3 regions of the Enterobacter sp. C3_dUdeg genome follow, and region 3 is predicted to be linked to each of the others. Evidence: predicted binding sites of a transcription regulator. Region 3 holds the regulator's gene; each other region holds the start of a gene.
The links. Region 3 encodes PhoB, which activates phosphate uptake and scavenging genes when phosphate is short. Its sites were predicted from a motif close to CTGTCATAAAACTGNCNNAT; they were not measured.

Region 1 (3,281 bases), on a different contig from region 3:
CCGGGGCGAGGCGCAGGGATGCGCCGAGAGGGCGTGGCCTGCAGGGATGCAGGCTCATGCCCGACCCGATAGCCTGAAGGAATAAGCTGAGGGCACCGCGAAGCGGCGATTTACCGCCGGGAGCCCGGGTCGCCAGGGTGGTGGCGATTGAGCCACCCTGGCACGTTCACCGGTCATGCCGTTACAGAGTAGCAAGGAACATGAAGTGAACGGAATGACCACTAGAGCCGTATGTTCCCCCTCACCCCAGCCCTCTCCCTCAAGGGAGAGGGGGCGTCTGTGCAGGCATTATTTTGTGGGGATACTTATTTCACCGCCTCCGGCAGCGTCACAATCCACAGCTCGCTGTCCGACTCCGGCTTCTTCAGCGGCTTCACGCCGAGCGTGGTTTCCACCGGCTTATCATCCAGCGTCAGCTTGCCTTCCGCGTTCACCCGATAATCCTTGAGCTTCTTGCCCTCGACCGGGTTTTGCATCGCCACCTTCACGCCAAAGTCGTTATCGTTCGCTACCGCAAGCGTTTTGCTGTCGATCAGCGCCAGCCCTTCGGCCTTCTCCTGCTGCCAGCCCAGTGCGCGGAGATCGACGACCTGCGTTTTAGCCGCAAGGGTAATGCCGCGCTGCGCCAGGGTTTTCTCATCATCAAACTCCGGGTACTCGCCCGGCTTGTCGAAGGCGGAAAGGTCGCTCGCCTTGCTGAGATCCACCTTGTAAATCAGGTTACGCATCCCATCGTTTTTATCGCTTCCCTGCTCAATCAGCAGGATGTGCTGGTCATCGAGCGCCACGATGTCGCCGATTTTGGCGTCGCTGTTTTTGCTGTAGGCCGCGCTGTCGATAGGGTAACCGTACATCGCCGTTTTCCCGGTCGCCGGGTCGAAGCTCACCAGACGCGTAAACAGCGCCTGCTTTTTGCTCTTGCCGTCAATATCCAGCGTGCTTTGCACGGCGGCGATAATCCGCCCGTCCGGCATCCGGGTCAGGCCTTCAAAGCCCCGGTTCGCCTGGCGCCATTTGATGATGTTTGGCAGGCCGCCCGCGATGGATTTCTCCCCTTCCGCGGCCTGCGGCCCGTGGATCGCCAGGATCTTCCCTTTGCTGTCGACGTTAATCAGGAACGGGCCATATTCGTCGCACAGCCAGTAGCCGCCTTTCCCATCCGGCGTGATGCCTTCCGTGTCCAGCCCGCGGTTGTCGCCCTTCAGGATCTTGAGGGTGTCGCTGAACGCCACTTCATTGGTGGAGCCAATCACGCCGCTTTGCAGCGGCAGACCGTTAATCTCGCCTTTATCATCATGCAGCGGGCGGGCGTCGACAGCCTCCGCTTTGCCGTTCTGAACGCGGATGGTCATCAGCATCGGCGCGAAATCAGGCGTGACAAATATTTTGGCTTCGTTTTTACCCATTTTTGGCGCATCGGCGTTTGGACCGCGATCGGTCACGGTCGCAAAGGTCAGGGCGTCGCCCTGCTTGCCCGTAAACAGCAGGCCGGAGCCAATGCCCACGGGTAGTCCGTTCGGAAAGGCGCTGGCAAACGCGCCGCTGTAGCTCACGTGGGAGCCTTCAGGGAAGCTGACGACATAGCGCTCAGCAGTAGGCTGCGCCGCCAGGCCAGAGAAAGAGAGCGCACAGCCGATTAGCAAAGGAATAATTTTTCTTTTCATATTGTTAGCATCCAGTTAGTGAAGCCAACAACGTAAAGAATAAACGTGTCAGAAAAATGACATGAAAAGGAAACCGACCTGCGCGATTGAACGTATATTCATCGCTCGAAATGTAAGGCTTTGTTGTTTTGTGTGACAGGCGAAACATTTTTGGAAATTATTAGAAACCCAATTAATTCATCTCAAATCACTATCCCCGCCTCGTTCAGTTTATGTTTAGTCAAAAAACTAAACGGTTCCTAAATGCTAAAAACATCCCCTGTTGACACCCCGACAATCAAACATCATTGCAACAACTTCAATAAAAAAGTTAACAATATCAGTATAAAAACGCGATTTATATCACATTTGCAGTCATTAACATCGCTTGTTAAGGTGCGCCCAGATGAATTTAATGACGAGGCATAAAACATGAAAAAACTGAATATCCTTCTTCTTTCTGCTCTGGCTGCCGTATCGGGTTCCGCACTGGCGATGGGCGGCACCGTTGAGCAGGGTAAAAACTTTACCAACCTCAATCTGGAAATGGGGAAATCCTCATCCGGTGTTTATCTGGAAAGTAACTGGCTCAAAAACACCGACGACGGTACCCAGACCGGCGGCGTGGGCGCAGGCTACAACCTGGGTCTTGGCCCGGTGATGCTGAATGCGGGCGCGAAGGCGATCTACCTCGGCCCGAAAAAAGGCGATAACGGCGTGGCGTTCCCGATTGGCGGCGGCGTAAACGTTGCTCTGACCGACAGCATCCACGTGTACGGTGAAGGCTATGTCGCACCAGAAGGCCTGAACAATAGCGTGAAAAACTACGTCGAAGCCAACGGCGGCGTAAGCTGGACGCCGATTACGCCAGTGACCCTGAAGGTGGGCTACCGCCACGTGAGCGTGGACGGTAAAGACGGTCGTCCTGGCCACACGCTGATTGACGGCGCATACGTAGGCGGTGGAGTCACCTTCTGATGAAACACCGCATTACCGCGCTTTGCATTCTGAGCCTCACGCTGATGCTCGCCGGCTGCGTCCAGTACAAATGGGTGAAACCGGGCGTCAGCGATGCGGAAATGAATAAAAAGCTCACGGAATGCGAAGCGCAGGCGCTGATCGATCTGCCCCCGGATAACGTCGTGACCGGATCCAGCTCGGAAAAAACGGACAAAAAGAACAAGAAAAAGGATATTTCCACGAGCTACACGGTTGAAGACGCGAATGAATATCGCCGGGATACGTTAGTTGACAGCTGCATGTTCAAAAGCGGCTGGGACAAGATCGAAGTGCAATAATCCCTTAAAAAAACCTGCCGGCTGGCAGGTTTTTTATTATCTCTTACTTACGCACCACCACCAGCTTCTGGTTCACAAACTCTTTGATCCCCAGATCCGACAGCTCGCGCCCGTAGCCGGAGCGCTTCACGCCGCCGAACGGCAGCTCTGGCGCGGTATCGGTGAGCCAGTTGATGTACACCATCCCGGTCTCAATCCGCGACGCCATTTTCTTCGCGCGCTCGATATTCTGGCTGAATACCGCCCCGCCCAGGCCGTAGTGGGAGTCGTTCGCCAGCGCGACCGCCTCGTCGTCGTTTTTCACCACGTACATCTGCGCCACCGGGCCGAAGAACTCTTC
Region 2 (3,281 bases), on a different contig from region 3:
ACCGACCGGTTCCTGGAAATACGTTGCGAACAGCGGAGCAAAGATGAACAGGCCCCACATGCCGTAAACGATACTTGGAATAGCCGCCAGCAGTTCGATGGCAATACCCAGCGGGCGTCGCAGCCAGCCCGGTGCCAGCTCCGTCAGGAACAGGGCAATACCAAAGCTCACCGGAACCGCAATCAGCAGGGCGATGAACGAGGTCACCAGCGTGCCGTAAATCGGTACCAGGGCACCGTAGATATCGTTCGGCGCGTCCCACTCTTTGGTCCACAGGAAGGAAAAACCGAATTTCTGGATGCTCGGCCATGAGGAGAAAATCAGAGACACGATAATGCCGCCCAGCAGCAATAGCACAATCAGCGCAGCCAGTTTCACCAGCGCGCTGAAAATCATGTCACCTTTTTTACCCGGAGGGTTAAATGCAGGCTTGGTTGCAGCCATAAATTACTCTTCTGTTTGAGACGTTTTTACGAATATGCCCGGTGGCGCTGACGCTTACCGGGCCTACAGCTTAAACCGTAGGGCGGGTAAGCATAGCGCCACCCGCCATCTTCGTTAAATATATCCTGTTAGTACAGCGCTTTACCGCTGCTGTCTTTCACGTTGGTTTTCCATGCAGCGCGAATCTGCTCAACCACGTTGTCCGGCAGGGTGGCGTAATCCAGGGCGTTAGCCTGTTTGCCGCCGTTTTTGTACGCCCAGTCGAAGAACTTCAGCACTTCGGCGCCCTGCTCAGGTTTCTTCTGCTCTTTGTGAACCAGGATGAAAGTGGTAGAGGTGATTGGCCATGCACCTTCGCCTTTCTGGTTAGTCAGATCCTGCGCGAAGGATTTGCTCCAGTCAGCGCCTTTCGCCGCGTTAGCAAAGTTCTCTTCGGTCGGGCTAACCGGTTTGCCGTCGGCTGAAACCAGTTTGGTGTAGGACAGGTTGTTCTGCTTGGCGTACGCATATTCTACGTAACCAATTGAGCCAGGCAGACGCTGTACGAACGCGGCGATACCGTCGTTACCCTTACCGCCCAGACCGGTTGGCCAGTTAACGGTAGAGCCGGAGCCGACTTTAGATTTCCACTCTTCGTTCACTTTTGCCAGGTAGCTGGTGAACACGAAAGAGGTACCGGAACCATCCGCGCGGCGAACCACGGCGATGTTCTGAGAAGGCAGCTTCAGGCCTGGGTTGAGTTTAGCGATCGCTTCGTCATCCCATTTTTTGATTTTGCCCAGGTAGATGTCACCCAGCGTTTTGCCGTCCAGCACCAGCTCACCCGACTTCACGCCCGGCAGGTTGATGGCCAGAACCACACCACCGATCACGGTAGGGAACTGGAACAGGCCTTCCTGAGCCAGTTTGTCATCAGACAGCGGAGCGTCTGATGCGCCGAAATCAACAGTGTTCGCGGTAATTTGTTTAACGCCACCGGAGGAGCCGATACCCTGATAGTTAACCTTGTTACCGGTTTCTTTCTGGTAGGTATCCGCCCATTTGGCATACACCGGCGCAGGGAAGGTTGCACCAGCGCCAGTCAGGCTTGCTTCTGCAAATACAGAGAACGCGCTCAGAGATAAGGTCGCGGCGACAACAGTTGCGACAGTGGTACGCATAACTTTCATAATGTCTCCTGCAAGATTTTCGTAAATCGTTGTTTAGTGGCTACGATGAGCAAAATAGGACAAACAGGTGACAGATAAATGTACGAATTATGACAGTTTTATGACAACGTAAATTTCACTTAAAAACAAGCAAAAGAAAGCTTATTTTTCATCGCGTTAGCCGCTTTTATGACAGGACGTTTTCAGAAATATTTTCTTTATGTGACACTGAAAAAAGTAGCTGAAGATGACAAATTGTCATTATTAAAAACGAGAAAGGATTGATTAAAAACAAGCCGGGCAGGATAAAAAGGCTCCACCCGAAGGTGGAGCCTGAAGGGATTATTCTACGGTAACCGATTTCGCCAGGTTACGCGGCTGGTCAACGTCGGTGCCTTTGATCAGAGCAACGTGATAGGCCAGCAGCTGCAGCGGAACGGTGTAGAAGATTGGTGCGATAACCTCTTCCACATGCGGCATTTCGATGATGTGCATGTTGTCGTTGCTGACAAAACCGGCATCTTTGTCGGCGAAGACGTACAGAACACCGCCGCGGGCGCGCACTTCTTCGATGTTAGACTTCAGTTTTTCCAGCAGTTCGTTGTTTGGTGCCACAACGATGACCGGCATATCCGCGTCAATCAGCGCCAGCGGGCCGTGCTTCAGCTCGCCAGCCGCATAGGCTTCAGCGTGAATGTAGGAGATCTCTTTCAGCTTCAGCGCGCCTTCCAGCGCAATCGGATACTGATCCCCACGACCCAGGAACAGGGCGTGATGTTTGTCGGAGAAATCTTCCGCCAGCGCTTCAATGCGTTTGTCCTGAGACAGCATCTGCTCAATACGACTCGGCAGCGCCTGCAGGCCGTGAACGATTTCGTGCTCAACGGACGCATCTTCACCTTTCAGACGCGCAAGCTTCGCCACCAGCATCAGCAGAACGGTCAGCTGAGTGGTAAACGCTTTGGTGGAGGCAACACCGATTTCTGTGCCCGCTTTGGTCATCAGCGCCAGATCGGACTCACGCACCAGCGATGAGCCAGGAACGTTACAGATAGCCAGCGAGCCCAGGTAACCCAGCTCTTTAGACAGACGCAGAGCTGCCAGCGTATCCGCCGTTTCGCCGGACTGGGAAAGGGTGATCATCAGGCTGTTACGACGCACCGCGGATTTGCGATAGCGGAATTCAGACGCGATTTCCACATCGCACGGCACGCCCGCCAGGGATTCAAACCAGTAGCGAGAAACCATACCGGAGTTGTAAGAGGTGCCGCAGGCCACGATCTGAATATGCTCGACCTTGCCAAGCAGTTCGTTCGCGTTTGCGCCCAGCTCGCTCAGATCCACTTCACCGTGGCTGATGCGCCCGGTCAGCGTGTTTTTGATGGCGTTTGGCTGCTCGTAAATCTCTTTCTGCATGTAGTGACGGTAAGCGCCTTTGTCGCCCGCGTCGTACTGCAGATTCGATTCGATCTCCTGACGTTTCACCTGCTCGCCTTTGGTATCGAAGACGGTCACGCTGCGACGGGTCACTTCCGCGATATCACCCTCTTCGAGGAAGATAAAGCGACGGGTGACCGGCAGGAGCGCCAGCTGGTCAGAAGCGATGAAGTTTTCGCCCATACCCAGACCGATAACCATCGGGCTACCGGAACGCGCGGCCAGCAATGTGGACGGATCGCGGGAATCCAT
Region 3 (3,281 bases):
TATGTCCGAGCGCAATGTAGTCGGCTGGCGGGAAGTTCTGCGCCGGAAAGGCATCCAGCGTGCCGATATAGATCTCACGTACGGCGTCACTTTTACTGGCCCCGACGGTGGTGAGATGGCCGGTCGCAATCACTGGAATCCGCTGCTCGCCCCGTAGGGCGCAGGCATCGGCGTGCTGCTGGTGATAATAGTCGGTGATGGCCTGCAGGAGATGCTGCTGTTTTTCCGCGCCCGACAGCCCCGCCTGACTTTGCACGATGTCCCGCGGACGCAAAAAGGGAATGGGGCACAGCACCGCCCCCGGCGTGCCGTCGCGTTTTTTCAGGATCTGCGGGGCGTGCCCGGCGCTGGCGACGACGGTGGTATTGAGAAATGCCAGGATGTCGCGGGATTCATTGAGCGTCGCGACGGAATCATGGTTACCGGCGACAATCACCAGATGACAGCCGGTTTGCTGCAAATTCACCACGAAGCGGTTGTACAGTTCACGCGCATAGCTGGGGGGCGAGCCGGTATCAAAGATGTCACCCGCCACAATAATCGCGTCCACCTCGTGTGTCCGGGCCGTTTCCAGCAGCCAGTTCAGGAAAGCTTCATGTTCAGCCGCACGGCTTTTGCTGTAAAAATTTTGACCCAGATGCCAGTCCGAGGTGTGAAGTATGCGCATAGCTGATCCGTGGCAAAAAAGAGAAAGCAGGATTATAAACGTTCAGAGACGGGAAAATAACCGCTGTAATAAAACAACGGTTTGCCCGTTATCGTGGTACTGTTTTTCATAAATCTGTCATAAATCTGACGCATAATGGCGCCGAATTACAAACTTGTAACTTAAATAAGATAAGACAGGGCAAAGTATGGCGAGACGTATTCTGGTCGTAGAAGATGAAGCTCCAATTCGTGAAATGGTGTGCTTCGTGCTCGAGCAAAACGGCTTCCAGCCGGTTGAAGCGGAAGATTATGACAGCGCAGTGAACCAGCTGAATGAACCCTGGCCCGATCTGATTCTGCTGGACTGGATGTTGCCCGGCGGCTCCGGACTGCAGTTTATTAAACACCTGAAGCGTGAAGCGCTGACTCGCGACATCCCGGTTGTGATGCTCACGGCGCGCGGAGAAGAAGAGGATCGCGTTCGCGGTCTGGAGACCGGCGCGGACGATTACATTACTAAACCGTTCTCTCCAAAAGAGCTGGTTGCCCGCATTAAAGCCGTGATGCGCCGTATTTCGCCGATGGCGGTGGAAGAGGTGATAGAGATGCAGGGGCTGAGCCTTGACCCCACCTCACACCGCGTCATGACCGGTGAAAATCCCCTCGACATGGGGCCTACCGAATTTAAACTCCTGCACTTCTTTATGACCCACCCGGAACGCGTTTACAGCCGCGAGCAGTTGCTGAATAACGTCTGGGGAACTAACGTGTATGTCGAAGACCGGACGGTTGACGTACATATTCGCCGCCTGCGAAAAGCACTGGAACTGAGCGGCCACGATCGCATGGTGCAGACGGTCCGCGGCACGGGTTATCGTTTTTCTACCCGTTTCTGAACAATGACAGGAGTGTGACGCGTGCTGGAACGTCTGTCATGGAAAAGGCTCGTCTTTGAACTGATCTTATGCTGTATTCCGGCCTTCCTTCTGGGGGCCTTTCTTGGACACCTGCCGTGGTTTCTGCTGGCGTCGGTCACCGGGCTGCTGATCTGGCATTTCTGGAACCTGCTGCGCCTCTCGTGGTGGCTGTGGGTTGACCGAAGTATGACGCCGCCGCCGGGAAGCGGCAGCTGGGAGCCGCTGCTGTACGGTCTACATCAGATGCAGATGCGTAATAAAAAGCGTCGCCGCGAGCTGGGAAGCCTGATTAAGCGTTTTCGCAGCGGTGCAGAGTCGCTGCCGGATGCCGTTATTCTGACGACCGAAGAAGGGACGATCTTCTGGTGTAACGGCCTTGCGCAACAGCTGCTGGGCCTGCGCTGGCCCGATGATAATGGTCAGAATATCCTCAACCTTCTGCGCTATCCCGAGTTCACGCTGTATCTGAAAAAGCGTGATTTTACCCGCCCGCACAATCTGAAGCTTAATAATGGTCGCCATCTGGAAATCCGCGTGATGCCCTACAGCGATAAGCAGTGGCTGATGGTGGCGCGAGATGTCACCCAGATGCACCAGCTGGAAGGGGCGCGTCGCAACTTCTTCGCCAACGTCAGTCACGAACTGCGTACCCCGCTGACCGTGCTTCAGGGCTACCTGGAGATGATGCAGGAGCAAACGCTTGAAGGCGCGCCGCGTGAAAAAGCGCTGCACACCATGCGCGAGCAAACGCACCGGATGGAAGGGCTGGTGAAGCAGCTGCTGACGCTCTCGAAGATTGAAGCGGCGCCAACGCTCGCGCTAAATGAGACCATTGATGTCCCGATGATGCTGCGGGTAGTTGAGCGTGAAGCGCAGACGCTAAGCCACAAAAAGCATCACCTGACCTTTGAGGTCGACAATACGCTGAAGGTGCTGGGCAGCGAAGATGAACTGCGGAGCGCCATTTCCAACCTGGTGTATAACGCGGTGAATCATACGCCGGAGGGGACGAATATCGTGGTGCGCTGGCACCATGCCCCAACGGGGGCTGAGTTTAGCGTGGAAGACAACGGGCCGGGGATCGCGCCTGAGCATATTCCGCGTCTGACCGAGCGCTTTTACCGTGTGGATAAAGCGCGATCCCGGCAAACAGGCGGAAGCGGCCTGGGGCTGGCAATTGTGAAACACGCGGTGAATCACCATGAAAGCCGTCTCGATATTCAGAGTACGCTGGGTAAAGGAACCCGCTTCAGTTTCGTTATTCCGGAACGATTAATTGCCAAAAAGATCGCCTGACGGCAGGCGTGTCATTTTACCTTTCCACGGGTCAGCGTCTGCTGGCCCGTTTGCTTTGCAGTCAAGCGAAACGCGGATGAATTTTATACGGCTGACTGTTTTTTGTTCGCATGATTAGCCATGGGTTTTTCTTATAAATAGCGTATTGTTCTGACGTGTATTTTCATGCTGGCATATTGTTCTGGTTTTACGATCCCACCTTGCCTTTAAACGTTATAAGCGTTTAAATTGCGCCCCAGATACTGTCAGACCGACTGTATTTGCGTGGTAAATCGAAAAACTATTCTTCTCCACGCCAGGACGGGAGCATTTCCCGCTGAAATTGAGCAAATTTTCGGCTGTATCGTCCCGTCAGGGATATCGAAAATCTCAATGTTTTCAACACCACATCCACAGGCAGTAAGGTTTTATGACCCATCA

Region 1: AC27FC_RS11275 (esterase-like activity of phytase family protein) is a predicted target of PhoB. The motif match lies at 1,710-1,729, and genes of this name have one in related genera.
Region 2: pstS (phosphate ABC transporter substrate-binding protein PstS) is a predicted target of PhoB. The motif match lies at 1,701-1,720, and genes of this name have one in related genera.

What each region holds. Positions count from the first base shown of each region.
Region 1 is NZ_BAAKFX010000003.1:266,287-269,567, forward strand. It holds gene AC27FC_RS11275 (esterase-like activity of phytase family protein) at 306-1,664, opposite strand; gene AC27FC_RS11280 (YfaZ family outer membrane protein) at 2,076-2,621, shown strand; gene AC27FC_RS11285 (hypothetical protein) at 2,621-2,941, shown strand; gene AC27FC_RS11290 (NAD-dependent succinate-semialdehyde dehydrogenase) at 2,985-3,281, opposite strand, start outside.
Region 2 is NZ_BAAKFX010000015.1:28,563-31,843, reverse strand. It holds gene pstC (phosphate ABC transporter permease PstC) at 1-444, opposite strand, end outside; gene pstS (phosphate ABC transporter substrate-binding protein PstS) at 573-1,613, opposite strand; gene glmS (glutamine--fructose-6-phosphate transaminase (isomerizing)) at 1,935-3,281, opposite strand, start outside.
Region 3 is NZ_BAAKFX010000002.1:396,167-399,447, reverse strand. It holds gene sbcD (exonuclease subunit SbcD) at 1-667, opposite strand, end outside; gene phoB (phosphate response regulator transcription factor PhoB) at 855-1,544, shown strand; gene phoR (phosphate regulon sensor histidine kinase PhoR) at 1,566-2,861, shown strand; gene brnQ (branched-chain amino acid transporter carrier protein BrnQ) at 3,271-3,281, shown strand, end outside.